One region of the Nocardia sp. JCM 38205 genome, then DNA from elsewhere that is predicted to be linked to it. Evidence: riboswitches for the same ligand, from Rfam matches in the RefSeq annotation. Region 1 holds a riboswitch; each other region holds the start of a gene.
What was found. A riboswitch is a leader RNA that binds a small molecule or an ion and turns the genes downstream of it on or off. The one in region 1 is predicted to bind cobalamin.
Positions count from the first base shown of each region.

Region 2: linked by a shared signal. The riboswitch ahead of AC4HOU_RS19800 (FecCD family ABC transporter permease) and the one ahead of AC4HOU_RS12890 (CbtB domain-containing protein) in region 1 are both predicted to bind cobalamin.
Region 3: linked by a shared signal. The riboswitch ahead of metE (5-methyltetrahydropteroyltriglutamate--homocysteine S-methyltransferase) and the one ahead of AC4HOU_RS12890 (CbtB domain-containing protein) in region 1 are both predicted to bind cobalamin.

Region 1 is NZ_JBYHFL010000003.1:245,722-256,156, reverse strand. Features, by position in the region: gene radA (DNA repair protein RadA) at 1-1,313, shown strand, start outside; gene AC4HOU_RS12915 (DUF4232 domain-containing protein) at 1,331-1,999, opposite strand; gene AC4HOU_RS12910 (carbonic anhydrase) at 2,122-2,745, opposite strand; gene AC4HOU_RS12905 (HhH-GPD family protein) at 2,847-3,758, shown strand; gene AC4HOU_RS12900 (alpha/beta fold hydrolase) at 3,873-4,757, opposite strand; gene AC4HOU_RS12895 (antibiotic biosynthesis monooxygenase family protein) at 4,837-5,157, shown strand; cobalamin riboswitch at 5,195-5,347, shown strand; gene AC4HOU_RS12890 (CbtB domain-containing protein) at 5,379-5,582, shown strand; gene AC4HOU_RS12885 (CbtA family protein) at 5,573-6,367, shown strand; gene AC4HOU_RS12880 (OsmC family peroxiredoxin) at 6,522-6,965, opposite strand; gene AC4HOU_RS12875 (SRPBCC family protein) at 7,026-7,481, opposite strand; gene AC4HOU_RS12870 (DMT family transporter) at 7,542-7,862, opposite strand; gene AC4HOU_RS12865 (FMN-dependent NADH-azoreductase) at 7,862-8,509, opposite strand; gene AC4HOU_RS12860 (TetR/AcrR family transcriptional regulator) at 8,620-9,219, shown strand; gene AC4HOU_RS12855 (ABC transporter permease) at 9,223-10,092, opposite strand; gene AC4HOU_RS12850 (ABC transporter ATP-binding protein) at 10,089-10,435, opposite strand, start outside.
Region 2 is NZ_JBYHFL010000005.1:186,117-196,551, reverse strand. Features, by position in the region: gene AC4HOU_RS19820 (DHA2 family efflux MFS transporter permease subunit) at 1-1,267, opposite strand, end outside; gene AC4HOU_RS19815 (MarR family winged helix-turn-helix transcriptional regulator) at 1,264-1,749, opposite strand; gene AC4HOU_RS19810 (ABC transporter substrate-binding protein) at 2,005-3,030, opposite strand; gene AC4HOU_RS19805 (ABC transporter ATP-binding protein) at 3,027-3,905, opposite strand; gene AC4HOU_RS19800 (FecCD family ABC transporter permease) at 3,902-4,933, opposite strand; cobalamin riboswitch at 4,985-5,111, opposite strand; gene AC4HOU_RS19795 (alpha/beta fold hydrolase) at 5,177-6,331, shown strand; gene AC4HOU_RS19790 (ABC transporter substrate-binding protein) at 6,398-7,489, shown strand; gene AC4HOU_RS19785 (ABC transporter permease) at 7,489-8,352, shown strand; gene AC4HOU_RS19780 (ABC transporter ATP-binding protein) at 8,328-9,074, shown strand; gene AC4HOU_RS19775 (LLM class flavin-dependent oxidoreductase) at 9,071-10,420, shown strand.
Region 3 is NZ_JBYHFL010000001.1:1,281,042-1,291,476, forward strand. Features, by position in the region: gene AC4HOU_RS06005 (pyruvate carboxylase) at 1-3,279, opposite strand, end outside; gene AC4HOU_RS06010 (glycosyltransferase family 2 protein) at 3,465-4,346, opposite strand; cobalamin riboswitch at 4,496-4,679, shown strand; gene metE (5-methyltetrahydropteroyltriglutamate--homocysteine S-methyltransferase) at 4,829-7,096, shown strand; gene AC4HOU_RS06020 (bifunctional 2-methylcitrate synthase/citrate synthase) at 7,563-8,684, opposite strand; gene prpB (methylisocitrate lyase) at 8,690-9,598, opposite strand; gene AC4HOU_RS06030 (MmgE/PrpD family protein) at 9,598-10,435, opposite strand, start outside.

The DNA.
Region 1 (10,435 bases):
GGGTGGGCAAGTGCCCCGACTGCGGTGCCTGGGGCACCGTGGAGGAGATCGCTCCCTCGGTGGCGGCGCCCGCCGGGCGGCGGGCCATGCTGCCGAGTACGGCCGCCTCGCCGATCTCGCAGGTCGATTCCCAGCTCACCGCGGCTCGGTCGACCGGTGTGGCGGAGTTGGACCGGGTGCTCGGCGGTGGCGTCGTCGCCGGGTCGGTGGTGCTGCTGTCGGGCGAGCCGGGGGTCGGTAAGTCGACGCTGTTGCTCGAGGTGGCGCATCGGTGGGCCGCCGCTCGGGACGAGCGCGCCCTGTACGTGACCGCCGAGGAGTCGGCGGGGCAGGTGCGGTTGCGCGCCGACCGCACCGGGGCGGTGCACGAGCGGGTGTATCTGGCGGCGGAATCGGATCTGTCGATCGTGCTCGGACATGTCGAGCAGGTGCGCCCGACGCTGCTGGTTGTCGACTCGGTGCAGACCATGCTCGCGCCGGACACCGATGGCGTGATCGGCGGCGTCACCCAGGTACGCGCGGTGACGGCGGCGCTCACCTCGCTGGCGAAATCCAGTGGAATCGCCGTGCTGCTGGTCGGGCACGTCACCAAGGACGGCGCGGTCGCCGGCCCGCGCACCCTCGAGCACCTGGTGGATGTGGTGTTGCAGTTCGAGGGCGACAAGAACTCCACCCTGCGAATGGTGCGCGGCATCAAGAACCGCTTCGGCAGCGCCGACGAGGTTGGCTGTTTCGAACTGCACGACGACGGCATCACCGGCGTGGCCGACCCGTCGGGGCTGTTCCTGCACCACCGCACCGATTCGGTGCCGGGTACCGCGGTCACGGTCGCGCTCGACGGTAAGCGCCCGCTGGTGGGCGAGGTCCAGGGCCTGACCGTGGACACCCAGGTGCCCGCGCCGCGGCGCGCGGTGAGCGGACTGGACTACAACCGGGTCGCGATGATTCTGGCGGTCTTGCAGAGCCGTTGCGGGTTCTATGTCGGCAAGCAGGACATCTATGCCGCGACGGTCGGCGGTATGCGATTGGTCGAACCCGCCGCCGATCTGGCGGTGGCGCTGGCCATCGCCAGTTCCGCGCGCGATACCGCCATCGAACCCGGCTGGGTGATCCTCGGCGAGGTGGGCCTGGCAGGCGAGGTGCGCCGGGTCACCGCGACAGCCCGGCGCCTCGCCGAAGCCGAGCGGCTCGGATTCACCACCGCGATCGTGCCGCCGGGAACCGATGCGAAATCGACGCCGATGAAGTTGATCGAGGCGACGTCATTGCGCGGCGCGATCCGGATGGCCGGCCTCGGCAAGGGCAAAGGCTGACCGGTGGTGCCGAGGGCCTAGGCGATGTTGAACGGCTCCGGCGCACTGCGGATCGCGCCCAGCTGCGCCACCACGGTGTACGCGCCCGCAGGAACCTGCACCCGCTCCCCCGCGCATTCCGGCTGCGAGGTCGCGCCGGTCCAGGTGACGGTGAAGGCGGCCTGCTCGCCCGGCTGCAAGGTGCGGACATCGGGCTCGCCGTCCGGATAGCAATCGGTGCTTGCCCACAGCCGCCGCTGGCCGTCGAGGGTGTGCACGGAGACCTGCTGGAGGCCCGAACCCGTATCGCGGGTGCAGGGATCGGCGGAGATATTGGTGATGACGATGCCGAAGACCGGCTGCTCACCCACCCGATAGGTGGGCTGGGCGACCGTCACCTTCACCGCGAGCGACTGATCCGAGCATTGACCGGCCGCTACCGGCGCGCCGCTGCTCGGGGTGCCGGAGCCGGACGGCGTGGACGATTCGGCCGCGGCTTCCTTCTTCGTCGAAGCCTGCCCCGCCGGCTTGTTCGTCTCGGTCGACGACGTCGCCGCCGTCTGGGTATCGCCGGGCGAATCCCCGCCCCGCGATACCGCGACCACCAGCCAGATCACCAGCACGAGCGCGACGACCAGTACGCCGATGGCAAAAACACGTCGCCGCCAATAGATCTCCGGAGGCAGCGGTCCATTCGGTTCCAGCACGAGTCAACGGTAAGCGCACCGCTCGGCACAGCAACTCAGGGGCACGGCGTGTCGGGCCGTCAACCGTGTCGACGACGCCCCGCGCACCCGCCGAGAGCTGGGCGTATGTGAGCGTTCGCGGCTCAGGCGACCTCGCCGATGTCACCGAGCGAGCTGTGCAGCTTGGCCCTGCCGTCGGCCAGGGTGTAGGTGACGCACGCGATCGCGAGCTGCCCGCTGGCGACCCGGTCGGCGATGATCGACGAACGCTGACGCAGCAGTTCGGCGGTCTCCTGGACGTGGCGCGCTTCGAACTCGTCGACGGTGGACAGTCCTTCGCGGCGGCCGAGCAGCACCGACGGGGTGACGCGCTCGACCAGACTCCGGATGAACCCGCCGGGGACCTCGCCGCCGTCGAGGGCGTCGAGGGTGGCCTTCACCGCGCCGCAGCTGTCGTGGCCGAACACCACGATCAGCGGCACGTTGAGGATCTGCACGCCGTATTCGATGGAGCCGAGCACCGACGAGTCGACGACGTGGCCTGCCGTGCGCACCACGAACATGTCGCCGAGGCCCTGGTCGAAGATGAGCTCGGCGGCCACGCGGGAATCACCGCAACCGAAGAGGATGGCGGTCGGATGCTGACCGCCGACGAGCTTGGCTCGATCCGCGGCGCCCTGATTAGGATGCAACAACGTGCCGTTGACGAAACGGTCGTTGCCGTCGCGAAGGGATTTCCAGGCGCTGATCGGGTTCGACTGAGGCATGTGTCCATTTTGCACAGATCGTGTGTTACCGACGAGTCGGTTCCCGTTACGGGGCCGCTAACACCGTCTGGCCAGGCCCGAACGAACGCGGTGAGCAGCAGGTGAGGACGACGCCCGAGACAGCGACGGTGGACCCGGACGCCCTACTGGACTGGTACCGGGCCACCGCGCGCGATCTGCCCTGGCGCCGGCCGGGCGCGAGTGCCTGGCAGATCCTGATGAGCGAGATCATGCTCCAGCAGACGCCGGTGGCGCGAGTCGAGCCGATCTGGCGGGAATGGGTGGCGCGCTGGCCGGTGCCCTCGGCCATGGCGGCGTCCTCGCAGGCGGAGGTGCTGCGGGCCTGGGGCAAGCTCGGCTATCCGCGCCGTGCGCTGCGGCTGCACGAATGCGCGCGGGTGCTGGCGAGCGAGCACGGTGATCGGGTGCCCGAGGACGTCGAGGTGCTGCTCGGCCTGCCCGGCATCGGCGATTACACCGCCCGCGCCGTCGCGTGTTTCGCCTATGGGCAGCGAGTTCCGGTGGTGGACACCAATGTTCGCCGGGTCGTTGCCCGCGCGGTACACGGGCGCGCCGATGCGGGTAATCCTTCGGCGAGGGATCTGCGCGAGACCGAGGCGCTGCTGCCCGCGTCGGTGCCGAGGGCCGCGACCTTCTCCGCCGCTCTGATGGAACTGGGCGCGCTGATCTGCACCGCCCGCTCCCCCGGCTGCGACAACTGCCCGCTGCCGCGGTGCGCGTGGAACGAGGCGGGCAGGCCCGCTTCGCAGGTGGTGCGGCGCACGCAGAAGTACGAGGGCACCGACCGGCAGGCCCGCGGCCGGCTCATGGACGTGCTGCGTGATGCGGCCGGGCCGGTGGAACGGGTGCGGCTCGACATGGCATGGACCCGGGACCCGGGCCAGCGTGACCGTGCCCTGGATTCGCTGCTGGTGGACGGGCTGATCGAGCAGACCGCCGACGGGCTGTTCGCGCTGGCGGGCGAGGCCGGGCACCGCGAGCCCGGGAGCTGAGTTCGCGCACGAACCCGAGAACCGGGGCCGGCCGACGCACCCGGAGCCGGGCTCGAGCTCGCCGATACGAACCGGGGCCGAGCCGGCCGAGTGGAGCCCGGTCCGAGTTGACGCTCAGCACGTCTCGGTATCGGTCGCCGCTCTCGAATTCCCTGGGCCGACCGCCCGTTCGCCCGCATTGTGCGCATCGTCGACGCGACCATTCTCGGCAGTCCGAGTCCTCGCGGAGCAGTCGACGGCACCGTTCGATTCCTCGGTCCCGAGCACCCCGCCGAGGAACCGGGTCACCTCCGCCCGATAACGCTCGGGCTGATCGTCGTGCACCAGGTGGCCCGCGTCGGGGACCAGCACGTATTCGGCCCCCGGATGGACCTCCGCCATGGCGCGCATCTGGCCGGGCGGGGTGATGGTGTGTTCGCCCTCGATCAGCAGGGCGGGCACGCGGATCGTGCGCCACTGGGCCCAGAAATCGCGCGTGCCCCATTCCTCGGAGATGTCGCGGAAGGTGGAGACCGAACCGTGCAGCCGGTAGCCGTCGGGGCCGTGGTCGAAGGAGGCGAGGAAGTAGCGTCCGGCGACGGGGCCGAAGAAGTCGAGCACCGCCCGCTCGTCCGGGAACGGCTGCGGCCAGGCCTCGATCATGGCCGCCCAGTGCGCGGCCGTTCGGCCGGTGAAATCCGGGGCCATATCCTCGACCACCAGCGCTTTCACCCGTTCGGGGAACTGCGCGGCGAACATCCAGGCGTGCAGCCCGCCCATCGAGTGCCCGATCACCACCATCGGCTCGGCGATGGGCGCGGTCGCGGCGGCCAGATCGGCGACGAACGCCTCGGTGCTCAGTTCGGCGGGGGCCGGCCTGCCGTGCCCGGCGGCATCGAAGGTGTAGACGTGGCCGAAGCCGCGCAGCCAGTCCAGGTGATCGCGCCAGGTGCGGGCGCTGCCCATCAGGCCGTGCAACAGCAGCAGCGGCGTGCCCGTCCCGCCTTCGTCGTACAACACGTCCGCGATTGTGCCGCACCCATCGGTGATACCGGTCGCACCCGGCCGCGGTCGCGGGGCAAGGGGGCACAATCGTGGCATGTCTGTTGTGAAGATCAATGCGATCGAGGTTCCCGAGGGCGCGGGCCCCGAGCTGGAGAAGCGGTTCGCCCACCGGGCACACGCGGTGGAGAACTCGCCCGGCTTCCTCGGTTTCCAGCTGCTGCGTCCGACCGCGGGCGAGAACCGGTACTTCGTGGTGACGCAATGGGATTCGGAAGAATCCTTCGCCGCCTGGCGCGACGGCCCGGCCCGCGAGGCGCATGCGGGCCAGCAGCAGAAGCCGGTCGCCACCGGTGCCTCGCTGCTCGAATTCGAGGTCGTGCTCGACGTCGCGGGCAAGGCCGCCTCCGCGAGCTGACGCCCCATTCGCCACGGCAGCCGTCGCCATCCGATATTGACGACGGCCGCCGCGGGGTGTCACAGTTCGAGGGACAAACGCGTAGGTGACGCGGGAATCCGGTGCAAATCCGGAGCGGTCGCGCCACTGTGTTCCAGCCACCGGGTTCGGTGCCGGAAAGCCAGACACCGGCACCTTCGCGACCACTTCGACGGGACGCGTTTATCCCAAGGAGGACTGCAATGGCCTTCGTGCACACCCCTGGCGTATCCGCCCGGGTCACCGATTCCCTGGCCACCGTGCTCATCACGGTCGGTGTCGTTCTGCTCGCTCTGCTCACCCTCTACCTGGTCGGATTCGATCAGGGCGCCATCTCGCGCAGCGGGATGTTCATGCATGAGCTGATGCACGACGGACGCCACCTGCTGGGTCTTCCGTGCCACTGATCGGAACTCTGCGCACCCTCTTGCTTCGTGGTCTGCTGGCCGGCCTGATCGCCGGCCTGCTGGCGGGCACCGTCGGCTATTTCGTCGGCGAGCCCAAGGTGGAGGCGGCCATCGCCATCGAGGAAGCCGGCGCGGCCGCCGAATCCGGCGGACATTCGCACGGCGAACAGCCCTCCGCCGGTCACTCCCATGGCGACGAGGAAGAACCGCTGGTCAGCCGTAGCGGCCAGAAGGCGGGCCAGTTCCTCGCGCTCGGGCTGGCCGGGATGGCGTTCGGTGCGATCTTCGGTGCCGTCGCCCACGTCGCGCGGCGCTACACCGCGCTGTCGGGGCCGAAGCTGGCCCTCGGGCTCGGCATCGGCGGCTGGGCCGCGATCATCGCCGTGCCGTTCTTCAAGTACCCGGCCAACCCGCCTGCGGTCGGCGATCCGGAGACGATCAACGACCGGACGCTGCTGTGGCTGGCGGCGGTGCTGCTCGGCCTGGCCGCCGTCGGGGCGGGCGTATACGTCTGGAAGCTGCTGGCCGGCCGCCCGGATACCCTCCGGCTCACCGCGGGTGTGGCCGCCTTCGTGCTGCTCACCACCATCGGCTACATCGTTCTGCCGGGCGTGAACGAGGTGGGCGCCGACTTCCCGGCGAGCCTGCTGTGGGAGTTCCGGATCTCCTCACTCGCGGTCTCGACGACGCTGTGGGCCTGCCTCGGCCTCGGCTACGCCATGCTCACCGAGTTCGCCGGCCGCACCGATGCCCCGGTGCGAGAGGCGGCTACCGCCGCGGGCTGATCCCGCATCGAGAAGCACACAGGGCAGTGTCGGTATCCGTGACCGGCACTGCCTTTTCGCCGGAGGTTCCGGGCTTCCCGATTCGGGCGGTGCGGCCTTCGCGCCGATGGCCGCCCGGGCTTTCCGTTGCGGAATGGACCCGGGCGGTGCCGACTCACGACTCCAGTGCGGCGTCCAGGGTGATGTTGTCGACCCCGGCGAGGGCCTTGCTGACCGGGCAACCGGCCTTGGCGGCTTCGGCGGCGGTGCGGAAGCCGGCCTCGTCGAGACCGTCGACGCGGCCGCGGACGGTGATCTTGACTCCGCTGATGCGGAAGCCGCCCGCCGGATCCGGCCCGAGGGTGACGTCGGCGGTGACGTCGAGGCTGCGCGGGGTGGCGCCGGCATTGCCGATCTCGGCCGACAACGCCATCGCGTAGCAGGACGAATGCGCGGCCGCGATCAGTTCCTCCGGGCTTGTGGTGCCCTCGGCGTTGTCGGCGGCCCGCTTCGGGAACGACACGTCGTACTTGCCTGCGCCCGAGCTGGCCAGCTCGACCTGTCCAGTGCCGTCCTGCAGGCCGCCGGTCCATGCGGTGCGCGCGGTACGTGTGGGCATCACAGTCCTTTCCACGATCGGTTTGTCGGTAGGTTCTCCGCTCGAACCTACCCGCACCGCTCAGACCGCGGCGGAAGTTCGTTTGTCCAGCTGCTCGAGGACGGCGGGCCACGCGGCGCGATGCCGATCGCAGGCTTCCTGGTTCGGGAACCCGCTGTGCCGCAGCTTGATTCGAATGCCGCGTGGCTGTTTCACGAATTCCACCCGGACCACGGTCTCCGCACCCTCGGTGCCGCCCGCGCCGGTGACCCAGGTCAGCTCGATGCGGCGGTCCGGCTCGAGCCGAAGGAAGCGACCGTAATGCGGGACGGGCGTGCCCTGATTGTCGGCTTCGAAGTAGAAGGGTTCACCCACCTGCGGGCGCATGCGAACCGATTCGGGGATCGCGAACCAGATATCGAAGCCCTGGGTCCAGGCCAGGTACAACAATGTCGGTGACGCGGTCATGACCCGTTCGACGGTGAGCTCGTGAGGCCGTGCCGACAGGTCCGGATAACGCACATGCTGATCGACCATCAGACCGACCTTACCCGCGCGCCCGGGCCCGTCCGACCGTTTGCGGCAGCGGTGATCCGATCATCCGGGATCGGTCATCTTGGCCAGCACGATCCCGCCGACGATCAGCGACAATGCCACAAATCTTCCCGCACTCAACGGATCACGATGCACGGCCACGCCGAGCACGACGGCCCCGACCGCGCCGATTCCGGTGAAGACCGCGTACGCGGTGCCGACCGGCAGCGTTTGCATGGCCCGCGACAACAGGTAGACCGCGAAGGTCCCGAGCGCGAAACACAGCAGGGTCGGCAGCGGGCGGGTGAAATTCTCCGTCGGCTTGATGGACTGCGACCACGCGATTTCCACCAGCCCCGCGAGGCCGAGGATCAACCAGCTCATCAGTACCGCCCGGCCAGCTCACGCACCGTTTTCAGGGCCAGGTCATAGGAGCGCTCATGATCGGCGCGCAGGTGCGCAAGGCCCGGATCGAGCCGGGAATTGGCCAGCTCGGCATTCACGAACACCGCATCGCGCACGGCGAAATGACCGGCGAAGAAATCGCGCAGAAAGCGTTCCTGATGGTCGTAGCCGGCCTTCGGTGAACCGGGCGAGTAGGCGCCGCCACGCGCGCTGGTCACCACGAACCGCCTGTGGCCCAGTGACATTCGCGGGAACGCCACCTGATCGATCCAGGCCTTCAGGACGGCCGGGATCGAATAGTTGTACATGGGCGTGCCGATCAGCACGACGTCGGCGGCGAGTAATTCCTCGAGCAGTGGCCCGGTGACGGACCAGGCCGCGCGCTGGGCCGGCGTGTGCGCCAATTCCCCGATGCGCTCCAGCTCGGTACTGCCGTTGGCCAGCACGAGATCGCACAGTTCGGTCCAGCCCTGGTCGATGAACGGCACCGGATCCAGTGCGAGATCACGGTAGCGGTAATCGCCGTCCGGGTTGCCCGCGCGCCACTCGGCGGCGAAGGCAGCGCTCAGGCTGCGGCTTATCGATGGGTGGCGAGCGCTCGCATCGAGGTGCAACAGGGTGGTCATCGACATCCTTCCGATCAAGCGGACATTGCGTCCACTTATCTACGAACGCGACTGTAGGGCAAAAGTGGACAGCTTGTCCACATAATCCTGGATCGGCTACAGTCGCGGTCATGGATTCCCCTGCCGACCTGCTGGCCGGCGGTGCGGGCAGCGCTCCCGTCGAGCGCGCCGACGCCGCCCGCAACCGGGCCAAGGTGCTCACGGCGGCGGCCGAGCTCTTCGCCGCGCGCGATCCGCGCACGGTGACCATGGACGACATCGCCAAGGCCGCGGGCGTCGGCCGCGGCACCCTGTACCGCCGCTATCCGGATACGCATTCGATCGCCGTCGCACTGCTCGACGAACACGAACGGGCCCTGCAAGAACAGCTGGTGCGTGGCGCCCCACCGCTCGGCCCCGGCGCATCGCCGGCCGAACGGCTTGCCGCCTTCTACGCGGCCATGGTGGAACTGCTCGACACCCATTCCGGGCTGGTGCTCGGCGCCGAAACCGGCGGCGCCCGCTTCACCACCGGCGCGTACGGGTTCTGGTTCGCGCATGTCCGTGCGCTACTGCGGGCTGCGGGCGTGCCCGACCCCGACGCCATGGTCGACCCGCTGCTCGCACCGCTGGCGGCCGAGGTCTACCAGCAGCAACGCGCACGCGGCTTGGCCCCGGCACAGATCGCCGGGGCCTTGCGGCAGCTCGCGCACGCCCTGCTCGGGCGCTGAGATTCAGACCAGATCGCGGCGGCGGATCAGCCAGATCGTGGCCAGTACGAAGACCACGGTGTAGATCGTCAGCGCGAGTACGGATTCGGCGCGGGTCAGGATATCGAGCACGCCGGGCGTCGGCGGGGCATCGGTGCCGCGCATGGCCCCCGCCAATGAACCGGCGGCGGTGCCTGGCAGCCGATCGGTGACCACCTCGATCGGGTCGAAAATGCCCGCGACGCCGCGCAGCAGATTCTCCACCACCAGCACCCAGACCAGCCCGAGACCGACGGCCAGCGCCGGACCACGCGCGATCGCGCCGATCAGCGCGCCCGCCAACGTCCACATGCCCAGGATCAGGCTGCCGCTGACGATCCCGTCCAGCGAATGCCGCACCGAAGGCATCGCCACCGGCTGCGATTCACTACTCGCGATCAGTGAGGCAACGCCGAGATCCACCGCGAAGGCGACGACCACCAGGCCCACCACCACGACCGCGAGGCAGAGCAGCGTCGCCGCGATCGCCACGATGCGCGAGGGCCCCTGAGTGAGCACGGTTTTCCAGGTTCCCCAGCCATAGCCGCTGCCGATTGCCAGCGCACCGAGAATCAGCATCAACGCCCCACCGAACATGGCCATGCCCTGCGTGAACACCTCCGGCACCGCGGCGGGCAGCAACTGCTGGAGCAGTTGGTCTTTCGGCAGTCCGTCCGACATCGAGGTCTGTTCGCCGGACCGGTAGGCCAGGTAGTTGAACAGGTAGGCGAAGGTCAGGTTCAGCAGGATCCAGGTGCCGAGAATGATCCAGAACGCGGGCCATTTCGTCAGCCGCAGCCGCTCGGCTCGCATACTGGCGATCAGATCCGATACCGCCGTGGTGCGCACACTCATCTCACTGCCTCCAGACCGGTCATCTCGAAGAACACTTCCTCGAGGGATTTCTCATCGACGCGAAGTTCGAGCAGATCGGCGCCCGATTCGAGCACGGCGCGAGCGATTTTCGGCGCCGCGTCCGCGCCCGCCTCGATCCGGATGCCAGCCGCGGTGAGCGTCACCGGCTCGCCGAGCACCGCACGGATGGCCGGCACAGCGATGTCGGCGGGCGCGGCGCGAACCAACAAGGTCGCGGCGCCGCGCAATTCGGCCACAGTCGACTCGGCCAGCAGCCTGCCGCCGGAGATGACGCCGACCCGATCACAGATCTCCTGCACCTCGCTGAGCATGTGACTCGACA
Region 2 (10,435 bases), on a different contig from region 1:
TGGCGACACCGACCGAGCTTGCGATCTGCTGGGCGATGTTGAGCAGCGTGGAACCACGGGCCACCTCGTGCTCGGTGAGGGTGCGCAGCGCGGCCGTCATCAGCGGCATCATGGTGCCACCCATGCCCAGACCCAGCACGAACAGCAGACCGAGCAGCACCGGGTAGGAGGTGTGCGCATCGGTCTGCGAGAGCCCGAACATCGCGACAGTGATGGTCAGCATGCCGACCGGCACGATCCGGCCCACCGGGAGCTTGTCGGCCAGCGCACCCGCCAGCGGCATGGTGAGCATGGTGCCCAGACCCTGCGGCGCCACCAGCAGACCCGCCATCAGCGGGCTCTCCCCGCGCACCTGCTGGAAGTAGGTGGGCACCAGCAGCAGGCCACCGAAGAACGAGGCCGCGAACAGGAACATGGTGATCGTGGAGATCGACAGGTCGAAGTTCTTGAACAGCCGCAGGTCCAGCAGCGGATGCTTGGGCTTGAACGAGTAGAACACGAACGCGATCACCAGCAGCGCGCCGAGCAGCATCGTCGCCCACACCTTCGGCGCGGTGACGGTGCCCTCCTCCGGAATCGTGGACACACCGAACAGGAACAGCGCCAGACCCGGCGAGAGCATCAGCATGCCGATGAAGTCGAAGGTCTCACTCGGCTGCGGATCATCCTTGGGCAGCACCACGTAGGCGTAGACCAGCGAGATGGCGCCGATGGGCAGGTTGATCAGGAAGATCCAGTGCCAGGACGCGTTGTCGATCAGCCAGCCACCCAGGATCGGGCCCAGGATCGGGCCCAGCAGCATCGGGATGCCGAGGATGGCCATCAGCCGGCCGATCCGCTCCGGTCCGGCGGCCTTGGTCATGATCGTCATGCCCAGCGGCATCAGCATGCCGCCGCCGAGGCCCTGGATCACCCGGAACGCGATCAGCGCCTCGATGTTCCATGCCGCGGCACACAGCACCGAACCGCCGGTGAACAGCACCAGCGCGGCCAGATACAGGCGTTTGGTGCCGAATCGGTCGGCGGCCCAACCGGTCAGCGGGATGACCGTCGCCAGGGCGAGGGTGTAGGCGGTGACCGTCCAGGCCACCGTGGAGTAGTTGGCGACGTCGAACTCGGTCTGGAACGTCGGCAGCGCGACGTTGACCACGGTGATGTCGAGAATCGACATGATGGCGCCGAGGACGACGACACCGGCGACCTTGAGGACGGCGCCGTCTATCTTGTCGGGTACCGCTGCGGCGGTATTGCCGGCGGACTTGCTCACGAGGGGTCTCCCGTCGATACGGCTGGGATGGATTGCACCGAGGCGAGTGCCCCGGAGTCGAGCACGCCGAGGAGGGCGGCGTGCAGATCGTCACGCACGGTGTCGGGCAGGCGTTCGACCAGGCGGTCGATCGCGTCGCGATGGCACATCATCTGATCGCGGATGACCTCGCGGCCATGTTCGCTGAGGCCGACCAGTTTGACCCGCCGGTCCTCTGGGCTTTCGTCCCTGGTCAGCAACCCGAGACGAACGAGCCGATCCACATTGCGCCCCGCCGCGGTCACCGACAACGAGAGTCGTTCGGCAATGGTGTGGATGGGCAGCTGCTGACGATCGTCGTGGCCGAGGACGAACAGGGTGCGTGCCTGCGAGAGCGACAGATCCAGGTCGACCAAACGATCGGCACCCCCGGAGCGGCTCGCGCTGAACAGGCCCGTCAGGAAACGCTCCAGCGTCTCGCTGATTCCCAATTCACTCGTCACCGCGCGATCATAATGCGCACGCAATAGTCGCGTACAAGCGAATATCGCGCGTTTGTGTCTAACGTCACGCCTGCTGGGTGGGACGTCATGATGGTGGCCGTGCGACGTATGCGTCACGGAGCCGACGCTAGACCCGGGGTCCGACACGATCGGTGTGATATTCGCCGGAAACGCCGCTCTATCTGTGTCGATGTGGTGAGTGTCACGTTCGGCCCGCGCCGATCCAGCGGTGCTGGAACGTGCCGGGCACCGGGGTCAGCGAATCGCGTCGTCGGATCGCGGCGCGATGTCCGAGGGCGGCACCAGCCCCCACTGCTCGAGGTGCTTGCGAATCTGTTCGGCCGCGTCGATATTGAGCGGCCCACTCGTCCACATCGCATACGGCAGGTTCAGGAAGCGGCCCTCGGTCACGGCGCGCAGTTGGTTGATGCCGGGTTTGGCGCGCAGCATCTCGACCTTCTGCGCGTAGCTCTGCATCGGATAGTCGACGAACATGATGGCGTCCGGGTCGGCGCCGGCCAGCCGCTCCCAGGACACCGCGGTCCAGGTGTCGGGGACATCGGAGAGCACATTGCGCCCACCGGCCGCGTCCAGGATCGCCTGCGGCGCACCGAAACTGCCGCTGGAGAAAATGGTGTCGCTGCCGCTGTCGAACAGGAAGATCTGCGGGGTGCGTGCGGGTTTCGGCGCGGCCGCGAGCGCGGCGAGGCGGCGATCGAGATCATCGACGAGCGCGGCGGCGCGTTCGGTGCGGCCGGTGATGGCGCCGAGATTGGTGAGGTCTTCGCGCAGCGCCGTCCACGGTTCGACCACGCCGCGCGGGCGTTCACCGGCGCGCTGGCGGCAGCTCTCGGTGAGGATGTAGGCGGCGATGCCCGCCGCCCGCAGCGAGTCGGGGGTGAGATTCTTGGATTCGTCGTAGCCGTAATTCCAGCCGGCGACGACGACGTCCGGTCCCTGCGCGAGAACCGTTTCCCGCGAGGGGGATTCGTCGGCCACGGAACGGAGCCGGTCCACGGCGTCGCCGTAGTGCTCGCGCAGCACGGTGATGTCCTGCTGCATGCTCGACACCGCGGCTACCTGATCCTGCGCGCCGAGCGCCAGCACCATCGAGACCATATTGCTGTCGTTGACGAACATGCGCTGCGCGGGAGCCGGAAAGCTCGACTCCACACCGCAATTGCGCACGGTCAGATCGCCGGTGGCCGCCTGGGGGTTGCCGCAGGCGGCCAGCGTCACCGCCAGCGCCGCCGCGCAGAGCATTCGGATCGGGTGTTTCATGGCGCCGCCTCTCGCGGAGTGATCAACAGATGGTTCTCGCCCGTCTCGGGATGCGGCACGCGGGTGGCCCGCACCCCGAACACGGCGTCGATGACGTCGGCGTGCAGCGCGATCTCGGGTGGCTCCAGCGGCTGGGCCCGCCCCTCGTGCACCACCAGCACCCGGTCGCAGTAGCGATCGGCCAGCGTCAGGTCGTGCAGCGCGGCGATCACGGTGCGGCCCAGGCGCCTGGCGTGGGCGAGCAGCTCGAGCCGGTGAGTGATGTCGAGATGATTGGTGGGCTCGTCCAGCAGCAGCACCGGAGTGTCCTGCACGAGTGCGCGCGCCAGCAACACACGCTGACGTTCGCCACCGGAGAGCCGATGCACCGGGCGGTCGCCGAATCCCGCGAGATCGACCGCGGCCAGCGCGTCGTCGACGACCGTGCGTTCGCGCGCCGAACCCGCACCCCACGGCGGCAGATACGGCGTCAGGCCGAGCGCGACCACCTCGCAGGCCAGCAGATCATCGGGCGGGCGTTCGTCCTGCGCCACTAGGGCGACAGTGCGCGCGCGGCGGCGGGGCGAGAGGGCGTGCAGGTCGTCCGGGCCCACCAGCACCCGCCCACGCCGCGGCTTCGTGAGCCCGGCGAGCGTGCGCAGCAGCGTGGTCTTGCCCGCGCCGTTCGGCCCGACGATGCCGATCATCTCGCCGGCACGGACCTCGAAGCCGACGCCGGTCAGGACCTCGCGCCGCCCGGCCCCGCAGGCCAGATCGTGCACGGCGACGACCGCCCCGCCGGTGGGGGCGCTCGCGGTCATCGAAGGCTGCGGCCGTCCAGCGGTCTCGCCGCCGCTCCGGTCGCCGGCCTCGGCCGCGGTGAACGCGCTGCTCACGACGCACCGAACCGGTAATGACGCCGGCCCATCAGGATCAGGAACGCCGGCGCGCCGATCAGCCCGGTCAACACCCCGACCGGTATCTCGGTGGGGCGCACCAGGACTCGGGTCGCGGCATCGGCGATCACCAGGAACAGCGCGCCCAGCAGCGCGCAGGCGGGCAGCAGCGTGCGATGGCGTGGCCCGACCACCAGGCGCGCCGCGTGCGGCACCACCAGGCCGACGAAGCCGATCCCGCCCGACACCGCCACCAGCACACCCACCAGCACCGCGAGCAGCACGAACAGCGCGATCCGCAGCTCACGCACCGGAACCCCGAGGGAACCGGCGGAATCGGCGCCCAGATGCAGCGCGTCCAGCCAGCCCGACGCCGCGATCAGCGCCACCGCGGAGGCCGCGACCACCGCCAGCGGCACCGCGATCTTGGTCCAGTCCGCCCCCGCCAGGCTGCCCAGCAGCCAGAACAGCACCGACTGCGCGGCCGCCGGATCGGTGCTGCGAAAGATCAGATAGCTGGTGAGCGCCGAGAATGCCGAGGCCAGCACGGTGCCGGTCAACACCAGCCGCAGCGGGGTCAGCCCGCCCTGGGTCACCGCGATCATGAACACCAGCGCCGCCGCCGCGAACGCGCCCATCAGCGCGCCACCGGACAATGCCCAGATCCCCGCCCCCGCGAACACACCCGAGGTGATCACCGCCGCGGCACCGACCCCGGCGCCGGAGGACACGCCGAGCAGAAACGGGTCGGCCAAGGGGTTGCGTACCAGCGTCTGCATGGCCGCACCGGCCAGCGCCAGCCCGGCACCGACGATCGCGGCCAGCACGGTGCGCGGCACCCGCAACTGCCAGACGATGGTGTCCAGGCCGGGATCCGGCGGAATCCGGCCGCTCAGGCGGTGGGTCAGGACCTCGACCACGCCCGATACCGGAAGCGATTCCGCGCCGAATCCGGTGGCCAGCACCATGACCGCGGCCAGCGCGGCCAGCAGCAACGGGACGACGACAGCGGTGCTGACACGAGTCATCGCGCACGCACCATCGATGAACAGCGCTCCACAGGCAAGTCGCGGCCTCTCCAGAGTTCGTCCGGTGGGGGAGGTCTGACTCGCGCCCGCAGTGGGCGCTCACAGTGGCGCGACCGTCCCGGATTTGCACCGGATTCCCGCACCCACCGAGGGTGAGGCCGAACTCTACCGATCGGTCCGGTTCGCCGTGGCGCCGGGTCGCGGCGATGGCAGAGGTTCGCGCGCCGTGCCTACAGTGAAAATATGTCGCCGCTGGACGATCGACACCCGTCCACTGTCACCGACTGGGCCGACGCGCGACGGCGGGCCCGATTGGCCGAGACCCGGCTCGGGCACAACTGGACGACGTTGCGCCGCACCCGGTTGGTGTTGTCGCGGGTCGGTGCGCTGGTACTGATCGTGCTGATCGGCATGGTCCAGTACTGGGTACACGACGTCGCGCCGGAGCGGGCGCGGCTGGCGGGCACCGAGCCGTCGCTGCTGCCGATCTCCGCGCCCGCCGATCCGGGGGACTGGGATACCGCCGTCGTCGACATGGTCGGTCTGGGCGGTCTCAACGCCTCCGACACCGCCGAGGCGCTGCCCGCACTGGCCACGATGGGCGTGGTGTGGGCGATCCGCTACGACAATCGCGGTATCGACACCAAGGTGATCGCCGATCTGATCATCCGGGCCGCGGTGATGTCCGGGATCCGCAATATCGTGCTCACCGGCCACAGCATGGGTGGGGTGATCGCGCTCGAGGTGGGCCAGCACATCCACACCGGCAGCGAGCTGCGCCTGGTCGCGGTGCTGCTCGACTGCACCCCGCTCGACCTCGACGCGGTACGACCCGACAAACGCGGCCGCGGCCAGGACATGGTGCGCTGGATGGGCTGGCTGCCCGGTGCCAGGGAGAGCCGCACGCTGCGCCTGACCGTCGAAACCTATGCGCGCCGGGAACGTTTCGTCGACCGCGAGGGCGTCCCCGGTATCCGCGTCGCCGAGTTGGGTGATGTGGTGGCCGAAGTGCTGCGCGACAAGATCTTCAACCCCGACGCCGCCAGCAACGGCCTGATCGAATCCCAATTCCTGGCCATCGTGGCCGGTGGTTCGGCCGACAACCTGCGCGCGCTGTCCGAGCCCGCCGACGGCAAGCCGCGGCCGGCGATCGTGTTCATCCGCCCGCACGACGCCCACCGCGACGACGTGGTCGACGTCGAACGCACCCATCAGGTGCTCATCGACGAGGTCGGCGGCGTGGACGGCGCGCTGCTGGTGGTGCTGCCGCACGGCACCGGCCACGCCAATCCACGGCAGCGCCCGCACGAGTACAACACCGTGCTCGCCCAGCAGGTGCAGCCGTTCGTGGAACGGTTCGAACAGCAGAGCGCCGACCGCGTCGACGCCGGACGGTGAGCCCGAGTTCGGATCACGGTGCCGTTAACGGTGTTCGGCGGCGGGCCCGGATTGTTGAATTCCGGCATGGCTCGACCTCGTATCTCCCGCACCGGCCCGCGCGGCCGCACCGCCGCCCTCCTGCTCGCCGCGGTATCGTTCGCGACGTTCGCGCTGACCGGATGTGCCTCCGACACGACGGAGGCGGGGTCTGTCGTCGACGGGCCGCTGCCCACCGAGGTGCCGCCGGGCACCAAGCTCGTCCTCGCCGACCAATCCGAACTGCTGCGCCATCAACTGCTGCTCTCGGGCGAGTTGGACAAGCTGCCGTTCGAGGTCGAGTTCGCCAACTTCGTCGGCGGGCCGGCCATCCTGGAATCGTTCCGCGCCGGGGCCGCCGACGCCGCCTGGGTCGGCGATGTCCCGCCCATCCACGCCCTCGCCGCGAAACAGGACGTGCCGATCGTCGCGGCGGCGCAGATCGATCCCAGCGCTTTGCGATTCGCGGTGGCGCCCGGTGTCTCGGTGCGCACGGCCGCGGAGATCAAGGGGAAGAAGATCGCCTACGCCGAGGGCACCTCACAGCAGGCGGCGGTGCTGCGTTTGCTGGACAAGGCCGGGCTGCAGACCTCCGACGTGGAGTTGGTGCGCATCCAGCTCGCCGAATTCCTGGACGCGGTACGCACCGGCCAGGTCGATCTCGCGCCGCTCAATGAACCCAACACCACCCGGTTCCTGCGCACTCCGGGCACCTCGCTGATCCCGGCCGAGGAAACCGAGGGCACCTACCCGGGGCTCACCTATCTGTACGCGCGCCGCGAGGTGGTGCGTGATCCGGCCAAGGCCGCCGCGGTGCGGGCGCTGGTGGCCGCGTACGTGCGGTCGTGGCAGTGGGTGAACGAGCACCGCGGCGAATGGGCGCAGAAGTACTACGTGGACAACCAGAAGGTGAGCCTCGACGACGCCACCCGCATCGTGGAATCGCGTGGCACCATCACCTTCCCGCATCTGGACCAGCAGCTGATCGATCGCCAGCAGGCCACCATCGACGTCATCGACGCCGCCGGCGAACTGCCGCGCAAGGTCGACGCCGCCGACGGCATCGACCTGCGATTCGACGCCGTCATCACCGAAACCGTCGGCCAGGTCGGCGCCGGCTTCGCAACCGGGAGCAACTGATGGCTGTCCATACCGCACGCGCGGGCGTCGTCGGACGGGTACCGCGCACCGCATCCACCCCCGCGCTCGCCGCACGCAAGCGCACCCGCCGCACGCTCGGTCCGGGCCGGGCGATCCCGTTCGGCGCGGCGCTCGGACCCGCGCTGCTGATCGCCGCGTGGATCGCCGGGTCCGCCTCCGGTGCGCTCGACCCGGAGACGTTGCCCGCGCCGTGGACGGTCGCGCAGACCGCGGGCGAGCTCATCGCCGACGGCCGCCTGCAATCCAACCTGCTCACCTCGCTGCAACGGGCCGGGATCAGTCTGGTGCTCGGCGTGGTCATCGGGGTGGTGCTCGCCTTGATCGCCGGGCTCAGCCGCCTCGGTGAGGCACTGGTGGACGGGCCGATCCAGATCAAACGCTCCATCCCGACGCTGGCATTGATCCCGCTGTTCATCGTGTGGTTCGGCATCGGCGAGCAGATGAAGCTCATCGTCATCACCACCAGCGTGCTCATCCCGGTCTACATCAACACCCACGCGCATCTGCGCAGCGTCGACGCACGCTATGTCGAACTCGCCGAGACGGTGGGCCTGTCGCGGACGGCGTTCATCCGCACCATCGCCCTGCCCGGTTCGCTGCCCGGGTTCTTCACCGGGCTGCGGCTGGCCGTCACCATCTCCTGGCTGGCGCTGGTGGTGGTCGAACAGGTCAACGCGACCAGCGGCATCGGCTATCTGATGACCCAGGCCCGCACCTACGGCCAGATCGACGTCATCGTGGTGGGCCTGGTCATCTACGGCCTGCTCGGGCTGCTCGGCGATCTCGCGGTACGCACCGTGGAAAGGAAGGCGCTGTCATGGCGGCAGACTCTCGGCGACTGAACCTCGTCCGGGCCCGCGCGCTCACTCGCGGCTTCGGTGAGCGGGTGGTTCTCGACGGCCTCGATCTCGATATCGCGCGCGGTGAATTCGTGGCGCTGCTGGGCCGCAGCGGCTCCGGGAAGAGCACCTTGCTGCGGGCGCTGGCCGAACTCGACGACGGTGTGCCCGGCTCGGGGGAGTTGTCGGTGCCCGCGGAAAAGGCGGTGGTGTTCCAGGATTCGCGGCTGCTGCCGTGGACACGGGTGCTCGCCAACGTCACCCTCGGGCTGACCGGGCCCGGTGCCGCCGACCGCGGCCGGGACGCGCTCGCCGAAGTCGGCCTGGCCGGCCGGGAGAAGGCCTGGCCGCGCGAGCTGTCCGGTGGTGAACAGCAGCGGGTGGCGCTGGCCCGTTCGCTGGTGCGCGCACCGGCCCTGCTGCTGGCCGACGAGCCCTTCGGCGCGCTCGACGCGCTCACCCGGATCCGGATGCATGCGCTGTTGCGTGAGCTGTGCGCCAAGCACACTCCGGCCGTGCTGCTGGTGACCCATGATGTGGACGAGGCGGTGTCGCTGGCCGATCGCGTACTCGTCCTGGAAGCGGGGCGCATCGTGCTGGACCGCCGCATAGATTTGGAACACCCACGCCGGCACAGCGATCCGGCCTTCGCGCAGTATCGAGAGGAGCTGCTCGGCGGGCTCGGTGTCGAGCCGCAGGCAGCGCAGGTGAAGCAGGCGTCATGACCGAGCAGCGACAGTTGAGTCTCAACGCGTTCATCTACCCGGCCGGCCATCACGAGGCGGCCTGGCGGCATCCCGACAGCGGCGCCGACCGGATCTACGACGTGTCCTATTACCAGCAGATCGCCCGCACCGCCGAGGCCGCGACCTTCGACGCGGTGTTCTTCGCCGACGGGCCCGCCCTGCGCACCAACGTCGAGTTCAATGCCGCGCCGGGGCTGGAGCCGATCACGCTGCTCACCGCGATCGCCGCGGCGACAACGCATCTCGGGTTGATCGCGACGGCCTCGACCACCTACTACGAGCCCTACAACCTGGCGCGGCTGTTCTCCTCGCTCGACCACATCTCCGGCGGCCGCGCGGGCTGGAACATCGTCACCACCGGAACCGAGGCGGCGGCGGCCAACTTCGGTCTCGACCGGCACCCCGATCATCGCGAACGCTATGCCAGGGCACGGGAATTCGTCGACGCGGTGGTCGCGCTGTGGGACAGCTGGGAAGACGACGCGATCGTGTTCGACCGCGCGGCCGGACGCTACGCCGACCCGGACAAGATCCACCGGATCGACTTCAACGGCGAATACCTGCGCGTGCGTGGCCCGTTCAGCTCCGCGCGCACGCCGCAGGGCTATCCGGTGCTGGTGCAGGCCGGTGCGTCCAATGACGGCCGCGCCTTCGCGGGCCGCTACGCCGAGGCCATCTTCACCGCGCACCAGCGGCTCGAGGACGCGCAGCGGTTCTACCGCGACATCAAGGAGCGGGCGCGCGGCTTCGGCCGCGATCCCGAGCACGTCAAGATCCTGCCCGGCATCAGCCCGTTCATCGCCGACACCGAAGCGGCGGCGCGGCGGCTGGAACGGGAGTTCAACGAGCTCACCGTGCCGGAATACGGTCTGACGCAGCTGGAGAGCATCGCGGGCAAGAGCCTGCGGCATCTGGCGCTCGACGAGCCGGTGCCGTACGAATTGTTCGCCGATGCCGGCGACGTCACCGATAACGCCCAGAGCCGCCTGCAAGTGGTGGCGGGAATCGTGGAGCGTGAGCGTCCCACGGTGCGTGGACTGCTGTATCGGCTGGCCGGTGCGCGCGGGCATAGGGTCGTCGCCGGAACACCGGAACAGGTGGCCGACACCATCGAAGAATGGTTCCGGCACGGTGCGGCCGACGGATTCAATGTGATGCCGCCGTATTACCCGGGCGGGCTCGAGGCGTTCACCGAGACCGTGGTGCCGATCCTGCGTGAGCGCGGGCTGTTCCGCACCGAATACCGCGGGACCACGTTGCGCGATCACTTCGGGTTGCCGCGTCCGGAGAGCCGGTTCGCGCGACGGCCCGCACTGGCCCGGTGAGCGCCCGATAGCCAT
Region 3 (10,435 bases), on a different contig from region 1:
CTTCATGGCTTCGATGGTGCCGATGGTGTCGCCGGCCGCCACCGTGTCGCCCTCGGAGACGGCGAGGGTCACCACACCGGCGAACGGCGCGGCGATGTGGCCCGCGTTGTTCTTGTCGGCCTTCTCCGCGGCCGGGATCTCGCTGGCCACCGAGCGGTCGCGCACCGACACCGGCCGCAGCTGGCCGTTGAGGATGCACATCACCGTGCGCATGCCGCGTTCGTCGGGCTCGGAGATCGCCTCCAGGCCGATGAGCAGGGTGACGCCCTTCTCCAGCTGCACGCGGTGTTCTTCGCCGCGCCGCAGGCCGTAGAAGAACTGGTTGGCGGACAGGCCGGTGGTGTCGCCGTATTTGTCGCGGTGGGCGAGGAATTCAGCGGTGGGCCCTGGGAACAGCAGCCGGTTGAGCGTGGCGCGCCGCTGCTCGGAGGTACCCGCCAGCCCGGCCTCGTCCTCGGGGGTGAGCGGTGTTTCCGGCTTGGCGGTGCCGCGCCCGGCCAGCGCCTTGGTGCGGAACGGTTCGGGCCAGCCACCGGCGGGCGTGCCGAGCTCGCCGCGCAGGAACCCGATTACCGAATCCGGGATGTCGTAGCGGCCGGGGTCGGCGGCGAAGTCCTCGATGTCGACGCCGGTACCGACCAGCGCCAGCGCCAGATCACCGACGACCTTCGACGACGGCGTCACCTTCACCAGCCGGCCGAGCAGCCGGTCGGCGGCAGCGTATTTCGCCTCGACCTCTTCGAAACGATCACCGAGGCCGAGCGCGATCGCCTGCTGACGCAGATTCGACAGCTGGCCACCCGGGATCTCGTGGGTGTAGACGCGGCCGGTCGGCGCGGGCAGACCGGATTCGAACGGCGCGTACACCTTGCGCAGCGCCTCCCAGTACGGCTCCAGATCACAGACGTTCTGCAGGCTCAGGCCGGTGTCGTGCGGGCTGTTGGCCGCCGCCGCCACGATCGCGGACAGCGCGGGCTGGCTGGTGGTGCCCGCCATCGCGGCACTGGCGCCGTCGACGGCGTCGGCCCCGGCCTGCCAGGCCGCCAGATAGGTGGCCAGCTGACCGCCGGGAGTGTCGTGGGTGTGCACGTGCACCGGCAGATCGAAATTGCTGCGCAGCGCCGAGACCAGGGTCGCGGCCGCGGGGGCACGCAGCAGGCCTGCCATGTCCTTGATCGCGAGGACGTGGGCGCCCGCGTCGACGATCTGTTCGGCCAGCTTGAGGTAGTAGTCGAGGGTGTAGATGTTCTCGTCCGGGTTGGACAGATCGCCGGTGTAGCTCATCGCGACTTCGGCGATCGCCGTACCGGTTTCGCGCACCGCGTCGATGGCCGGACGCATCTGGTCGACGTTGTTCAGGGCGTCGAAGATGCGGAAGATGTCGATACCGGTGGCGGTCGCCTCGGAGACGAAGGCCCTGGTCACCTTCTCCGGGTACGGCGTGTAGCCGACGGTGTTGCGGCCGCGCAGCAGCATCTGCAAGCAGATGTTGGGAATCGCCTCGCGCAGGGCGGCCAGTCGCTCCCACGGGTCCTCGTAGAGGAACCGCAGCGCGACGTCGTAGGTGGCGCCGCCCCAGGCTTCGATGGACAGCAGCTCCGGGGTCAGCCGGGCGACGTGGCCGGCGACAGCGAGCAGTCCGCCGGTGCGTACCCGGGTGGCGAGCAGGGACTGGTGCGCATCGCGGAAGGTGGTGTCGGTGACCGCGACCGCGTCCTGTTCGCGCAGTGCCCGCGCGAAACCTTCGGGGCCCAGCGTCAGCAGTCGTTGGCGCGAACCGTCCGGCGGCGGCACCGACAGGTCGATGGCGGGCAGCTTGTCGTGCGGGTACACCGCGGTCGGGCGTTCACCGTGCGGCTTGTTGACGGTGACGTCGGCCAGGTATTCGAGGATCTTGGTGCCGCGGTCGGCGGACCGGCGCAGGTCGAGCAGCTGCGGCCGTTCGTCGATGAACGACGTGGTGACCTTGCCCGCCCGGAAATCCGGGTCGTCGAGCACGGCCAGCAGGAACGGAATGTTGGTCGTGACGCCGCGGATGCGGAACTCGGCCAGCGCACGCCGGGACCGCGCGACCGCGGTGGAGAAATCGCGGCCCCGACAGGTCAGCTTGACCAACATGGAGTCGAAGTAGGCGCCGATCTCGGCGCCTAGGTTGGCGCCGCCGTCCAGCCGGATGCCCGCGCCGCCCGGGGTGCGGTAGGCGGTGATGCGGCCGGTGTCGGGGCGGAAGCCGTTGGCCGGATCCTCGGTGGTGATCCGGCACTGCATGGCCGCGCCGCGAATGGCGACGGTGTCCTGGCTCAGACCCAGATCGGCGAGCGATTCACCGGCGGCGATGCGCAGCTGCGACTGCACCAGATCCACATCGGTGATCTCCTCGGTCACCGTGTGCTCGACCTGGATGCGCGGGTTCATCTCGATGAAGACGTGGTTGCCACGCTCGTCGAGCAGGAACTCCACGGTGCCAGCGCAGCTGTAGCCGATCTCGCGGGCGAAGGCCACCGCATCGGCGCAGATGCGTTCGCGCAGTTCGGGATCGAGGTTCGGCGCGGGGGCGAGCTCGATCACCTTCTGGTGCCTCCGCTGTACCGAACAGTCGCGTTCGAACAGGTGCATGACATTGCCCTGCGTGTCGGCCAGGATCTGCACCTCGATATGGCGCGGATTCACCACCGCCTGTTCGAGGAAGACGGTCGGGTCACCGAAGGCCGATTCGGCTTCGCGGGAGGCGGCTTCGATGGATTCGCGCAATTGCGCGGGCGCGGCGACCCGGCGCATACCGCGACCACCACCACCGGCGACGGCCTTGACGAAGATCGGGAATTCCATCGATTCCGCCGCGGCGAGCAGCTCTTCGACATTTGCCGACGGTTCGCTCGATTTCAGTACCGGAAGCCCGGCCGCCTTGGCCGCGGCGATCGCGCGCGCTTTGTTACCGGCGAGCTCGAGCACCTCGCTGGAGGGGCCGATGAAGGTGATGCCCTCCCGCGCGCAGGCGGCCGCGAGGTCGGGGTTCTCGGACAGGAAGCCGTACCCGGGGTAGATGGCGTCGGCCCCGGCTGTCTTGGCCGCCTCGATGATGGCGTCGATGGACAGGTATGCCCGGACCGGGTGGCCTTCCTCGCCGATCTGATAGGCCTCGTCCGCCTTCAGGCGGTGCACCGAGTTGCGGTCCTCATGCGGGAAGACGGCCACGGTCCCGATGCCGAGTTCATAGGCCGCACGGAAGGCGCGGATGGCGATTTCGCCGCGGTTGGCAACCAAGACTTTCGAGAACATTGACCTAAGGTACCCGCCCTCGCACCGTGGGCCGACAGGGAAGTCCCCTTCGCAGCAATCTTCACAACCGGTCCTTGCATGGTTGCGAAGTTGCGTTCACCCGGCCGTCATATCTCACCGCACCGCCCGGCGGAACGTGCGATGAACGCCGGGTCATAGCTACTGGTGAGTTACCTACTGGCCGGTCACCACCAGTGCAGAGTGCGGTACCGCAGGCCACCACGCAGCTGGCCCACCCCGACGCCGATCAGCAGACCACGCTCTTCGCCGGTCAGCCCACGCGAGAACGCGAGCCGGAGCAGGCGGATCAGCACCTCCGGCAGATGGATCTCCGGCAGACCGTTACCGGGGAATTCGGCATTCAGCCGGGCCAGGCCGATACCGCGCGCACGTCCCTGGCGATAGCCCGGCCGGAACCCACGGCGATAGCGATAGGCGACCAAGGCCTGGGGCAGGAACCCGGTACGGAAACCTTCCCGGTGCGCATGCCAGCCGAAGGCGAGATCCTCATTGGCCGCATAGGTGACGTCGATCCCGCCGAGTTTGCGATACACGTTCGCTCGGCACGCCATCGCGCAGCCGACGATCACCGGGGCGAACACTCCGGGCGGCTGGAATCGATCCGGTTCGGGCACCTCGGCGATGCCCCGCCGGTTGCCGGCATTGAGCGAGCGGCCTTCGACCGCACAGCTGATCAGGTCGTAGCCTTCGTCGAGGAACGCGAGCATGCGACGCATCCAGTCCGGCTGCACGCGGTCGTCGTGATCGCAGAACAGCAGCACATCACCGGTGGCGTACTCGGCGCCGACATTGCGGGCGTACGCCGCGCCGGCCCTCTCCGACGCGGCGACCCAGCGCAGGTGCAGCCGTTCCCGCAGCGGGTGCCCGGCCAGATGAGCTTCGAGGCCGAGTGCGCTGCGATTGTCCGCGACGACGACCTCGAACTCGCCGTCGTAGTCCTGTTCGGCGAGTGCCGTGAGCTGCTCGTCGAGATGCCCGCGATCGGTATCGCCGGCGATGTGCGCGGGAATGACGACCGAGGTCATCGGTGGTTTCGGTGCCTGCACGGCTCCTCCTCCTCGCCGTTGTGAAAGACAGGTGTTTAGGTTAAGTCAGGGATGGGCGGCTCACCACCGGAGCGCTGCCCCGACTATCGTGGGCACCGCAGCTGGTTCGCCGGCCGGACGACAAGGAGCCCCGAACGTCCGCCCCGGCGTCGAAGCCCGCCCCTGGCGGGTGAGAGGGAACCCGGTGGAAATCCGGGACTGTCCCGCAGCGGTGAGTGGGAACGACCGCCGTCATCAGCACTGGGCACACCGCCTGGGAAGCGACGGCCAGTAGGTCGGCCGAATCGGCCGGTGCCCGCGAGTCCGAAGACCTGCCCGTTGTGCCGGATACGCCGTATCCGGCGGCCATCGCCTCGTGGACCGGGCGCTCGCCACCTGTGTTGCCAATACCCGACCCGTCTGCCGGGTCGTCCGGGGCTCATCGGTGCCGTGCGTACCCGAATCGGCGATCGCCCGCCGCAACTCAGCACTGGAGAAACACCGTGACTGTTCTTACGCACAACCCGTTCACCGCAACGGTTCTCGGGCTTCCCCGGGTGGGGCCACGCCGGGAACTCAAGCGCGCCACCGAGTCCTATTGGGCCGGGCGCATCGACGCTGCTCGACTGCACGAGGTGGCTCGCGAGCTGCGTCGTGCCCAGTACACCGAATTACTCGATGCCGGAATGGATTCGATCCCGGTCGGCACCTTCTCCTATTACGACCAGATGCTCGACACCGCCGTGCTGCTCGGCGCGCTACCGCCGCGCGTGGCCGGTATCGAGGCCCCGCTGGACCGCTATTTCGCCGCCGCGCGCGGTACCGACGCGGTCGAACCACTGGAGATGACGAAGTGGTTCGACACGAACTATCACTACCTGGTTCCGGAGCTCGGACCGCAGACCACGTTCACCCTGCATCCGGAGACCGTGCTCGACCAGCTGGGCGAGGCGATCGAGCTCGGCGTGCCCGCGCGGCCGGTGATCATCGGGCCGGTCACCTTCCTGAAGCTGGCCAAGACGGCCGGGGCGGCCGCGCTGGAGCGCATCGACGAGCTGGTGCCGCTGTATCGCGAACTGCTGAGCCTGCTGGCCGGGGCGGGCGCGCACTGGGTGCAGATCGATGAACCGGTGCTGGTCACCGATCTGACCGAGGACGAGCTGGCCGTGGTTCGGCGGGTCTACACCGAGCTCACCGCGTCCGGTGATCGCCCGGCGATGCTGGTGGCCACCTACTTCGGCACCCCGGGCCCCGCGCTCGCGGCACTGGCGGGCACCGACGTCGAAGGCCTCGCGGTCGATCTGGTCTCCGGCACCGAAGTGGGCGAGCTGGCGGCGGTGCCCGCACTGGCGAACACGCTGCTGGTGGCCGGTGTGGTCGACGGACGCAATGTGTGGCGCACCGACCTCGATGCCGCACTGAGCACCCTCGGCACACTGCTCGGCTGCGCGAAGTCGGTGGCGGTATCGACCTCGTGCTCGCTGCTGCATGTGCCGTACTCGCTGGCGGTCGAGACCGGGCTCGACGACGCGTTGCGTTCGTGGCTGGCCTTCGGTGCGGAAAAGGTCGGCGAGGTGCGGGTGATGGCCACCGGCCTGAGCGCGGGCACCGCGACGATCGCCGATGAATTGTCCGCTGCGCGTGCGGCTTCGGCGAGCCGTGCGGCCGATCCACGGATCAGCAACGGCCAGGTGCGGGCCAGGCTGGCGGCCCTCGGTCCCGACGCGGTGCGGCGGGCGCCGGCCGAACAGCGCAGGCAGCTGCAACGCGAACGGCTCGAGCTGCCGCTGCTGCCCACCACCACCATCGGCTCGTATCCGCAGACTTCGGCGATTCGGTCGGCCCGCGCCGCGGTGCGTTCGGGCGAGATCGACCGCGCCGCCTACGAGCAGCGGATGCGCGACGAGATCGCCGACGTCATCGCCCTGCAGGAGAAGCTGGAGCTCGATGTGCTGGTGCACGGCGAGCCGGAACGCAATGACATGGTGCAGTATTTCGCCGAGCAGCTCGACGGATTCGCGGCGACAGAGCTGGGTTGGGTGCAGTCCTACGGCACCCGCTGCGTCCGTCCGCCGATCCTGTTCGGTGATGTGGTGCGTCCCGCGCCGATGACGGTCGATTGGATCACCTTCGCGCAATCGCTGACCGAGAAGCCGGTCAAGGGCATGCTGACCGGGCCGGTGACCATCTTGGCCTGGTCGTTCGTCCGTGATGATCAGCCGCTGGCGGATTCGGCCAGGCAGGTCGCGTTGGCCATCCGGGACGAGACCGTGGATCTGCAACACGCCGGCATCCGGATCATTCAGGTGGACGAGCCGGCGCTGCGGGAGTTGCTGCCGCTGCGGGCCGCCGAACAGCCCGCCTATCTGGACTGGTCGGTGCGGGCGTTCCGGTTGGCGACTTCCGGCGTCGCCGACTCCACGCAGATCCACACACATCTGTGCTATTCGGAATTCGGCGAGGTGATCGATGCGATCGCGGGCCTGGACGCCGACGTGACCTCCATCGAGGCGGCGCGTTCACGCATGGAGGTGCTCGACGATCTGAATGCCGCCGGTTTCGATCTCGGCGTGGGCCCCGGCGTCTACGACATCCACTCCCCGCGCGTACCCAGTGTCGAGGAGATCACCGCGTCGCTGCGAGCCGCGCTGAAAGCCGTGCCCGCCGAACGCCTCTGGGTCAATCCCGACTGCGGCCTGAAAACCCGCGGCACCGCCGAGGTCGAGGCTTCGCTGCGCAATATGGTCGCCGCCGCCCGCGCCGTGCGCTGATCCGCCGGACCGGGTGAACGAGCTGGGCCACGCCCCGAAAGGCGTGGCCCAGCCTCACATCGGCCACCTGCTGCCGCACGCCCTTCAGCCCTCCGTCTCCCCCGCAGCCCCCGTTTCCTTACGCCGAGCACGCTTGATCACACATCCCTGACACCGACGCCCGACCCGCAACACCGGCCGGTCCCGAGCATCCGGCGCCACCACCCCACGCCACAGCGCCCTGCACCCCTGATTCCGCTCCATGTGCCTGCCCCTCCTCACCTGTCGATTCGATCGTTTCGCCAGGTTGGACGGACCGGATGGGGATTCGGTTCCCGTCGGCGTCAACAATTTTCGACGCACCGTACGACACGCCGAAATCGTGGCGTCGACGGCAGAAATCGGACCACGTCGAGGTCGGTCGCAACGCGCGAAAACCGCGAACAACTCCGATGAGCTGTTCGCGGTTCGCCGGCGGCAGCGCGTCTCAGGCGACGACCAGTTCCCGCTGTTCGACGCCGACGTACGCCGACAGCGGGCGGATCAAGGCGTTCGACTGGGTCTGTTCGATGATGTGGGCGGTCCAGCCGGTGATGCGGCTCATGACGAAGATGGGAGTGAACATCTCGATGTCGAAGCCCATCAGGTAATAGGCGGGGCCTGCGGGGAAATCGAGGTTGGGTTCGATGCCAGTGGCCTCGGCCATGGTGTGTTCCAGTGCGGAGTACATGCGCACCCACTTCTGGCCGCCGGTCACTTCGGTGACGTCGTCGAGGGCCGCTTTCATGGTGGGGACGCGGGAATCGCCGTTCTTGTAGACACGGTGGCCGAAGCCCATCACCTTCTCTTTGTTCGCCAGTTTGGTGCGCAACCATTGCGGGGCGCGTTCGGGTTCACCGATGGCGAGCATGTCGCGCATGACGGCTTCATTGGCGCCGCCGTGCAGCGGGCCTTTCAGGGCGCCGATCGCGGCGGTCACCGCGCTGTAGATATCGGAGCGGGTGGAGGTCACCACACGCGCGGCGAAGGTGGAGGCGTTGAATCCGTGCTCGGCGTAGAGGATCAGCGAGGTTTCGAAGGCTTGCACGATCCGCCGATCGGGCACCTTCCCGAAGCACATGTTCAGGAAGTTCTCCGCGAATCCCAGATGTGAATGCGGCGCAATCGGTTCCAGGCCGCGCCTGCGGCGCATATCGGCGGCGATGACGGTGGGCAGCACTGCCATCAGCCGCAGTGCCTTCCCCAGTAGCGCCTTGTCGCCTGGCGATCCGGACAGATCCTCGGCCGGGTCCTCGGACCCGAGATAGCTGACGACGGTGCGCACCACATCCATCGGGTGGCAGCTGTCGGGCATCTTCTGCACCAGCGACAGAATCGACCGGTCGGCGCGCCGCTGCGCCCGTTCACGCTGGCACAACAGTTCCAGCTGCCCGGCATTCGGCAGCTCGCCGTACCACAGCAGATACGCGACCTCTTCGAAGCAACATTGCCGCGCCAGATCCTGCACGGCATACCCGCGGTAGGTCAGCGAATTCGTTTCGGGCACCACCTTCGAAATACTGGTGGTATCCACCACCACGCCGGCGAGGCCCTTCTTGATCTCGGTCATATCGATCACTCACTCACGGTGAAATTGAAGATTCCGGAATCGAAGTCGTTGTAGCGCTGATACTCCAGCAGTTCGTAGAGCCGCGACCGGTGCTGCATGGCGTCCAACAACCCGGCTTGCGTTCCGGTGGAAGCGATCTCACGCAGCCCGTATTCGACGGCGAACATGGCCAGCCGCAGCGTGGACACCGGATAGATCACGGCGTCGAAGCCGATCGCCTCGAGCGTGCCCGCCGAGATCAACTCGGATTTACCGAACTCGGTCATATTGGCCAGCAGCGGCACATCCACCGCCGCACGGAACTTCGCGAACTCGCTCTCGTCGGCCAGCGCCTCGGTGAAAATCAGGTCCGCGCCCGCGTCGGCGTATGCCTTGGCCCGGTCGATGGCCGCGTCGAGCCCCTCGATCGCCCTGGCGTCGGTGCGAGCGCAGATGACGAAGTTCGGGTCCCGCCGGGCCGTGACCGCGGCCCGCAGCCTGCGCACCATCTCGTCGCGATCGACCACGGCCTTGCCGTCGAGATGCCCGCAGCGTTTCGGATTGACCTGATCTTCGATATGGCAGGCGGCCAGGCCGGCGTCTTCGAGCAGGGTGACGGTGCGCGCGGCGTTCATCGGCTCACCGAACCCGGTGTCGGCGTCGATCAGTACCGGCAGTTCCGTGACCCGCGCGATCTGCTGTCCACGCTCGGCGACCTCCGTCAGCGTGGTGAGCCCGATATCTGGCAGGCCCAACTCGGCCGACACCACCGCCCCCGACACGTAGACACCTTCGAATCCCAATTCCTGGATCAGCTTGGCCACCAGCGGGTTGAACGCGCCCGGCAGCCGCAGGATCCGATCGGCGGCCAGCCCGGCCCGCAGGGCGATCCGCTTGTCGGCGGCGCTATTGGCCGCCGCGATGAGCCCGGTCATCAGAACACGCCCTCGGGGATGGCCGGTGCGCCGGCGAGCACCTGTTCGGAGACGGTGAAGGTGAGCCGATCGAGTTCACCCGCGGCCAGTTCGGGCGTCCGCTGCGCGGCGTCGAGGAAACGGCGCTGTTCGGCGGCGTCGAGCACGCCTTCGGTCAGCGCGGTGAACTTCTCGATGTACTGTTCGCGCGCGAACGGCCGCGCTCCCAGCGGGTGCGCGTCGGCAACGGCCAGCTCGTCGGTGATGGTCTCGCCACTCTTCAGGGTGACCACCGCCCGCGCACCGAAGGCCTTCTCACCGGGATCAGTCGAGTGATAGCGCCTGGTCCATTCGGCATCTTCGACCGTCGAGATCTTGCGCCACAGCTCGATGGTGTCGGGCCGCCGCGCGCGTTCCGGCGCATAGGAGCGCTCGTGATGCCAGCTGCCGTCCTGCAGGGCGACCGCGAAGATATAGGGCACCGAGTGGTCGAGGGTTTCCCGGCTGGCGTACGGATCGAACTTCTGCGGATCTTCCGAACCGGTGCCGATCACGACGTGGGTGTGGTGGCTGGTGTGCAGCACGATCGAGGCGATCTGATCGAGATCGCCGATCCGCGAACGCATCCGGCGGGCGAGGTCGATCGGTGCCTGACTCTGGTACTCGGCCGAATGCTCCTTGGTGTAGCTGTCCAGGATGGCGAGTTTCGGCTCGCCAGGGCCGGGCAGCGGAACCCGATACTCGGCGTCCGGTCCGCCGAGCAGCCAGGCGATCACGCCGTCGGCGCCCTCCCAGATCGGCGACGGCGCACCCTCCCCGCGCATCGCCCGATCGACCGCCTCGACGCCCATCTTCCCG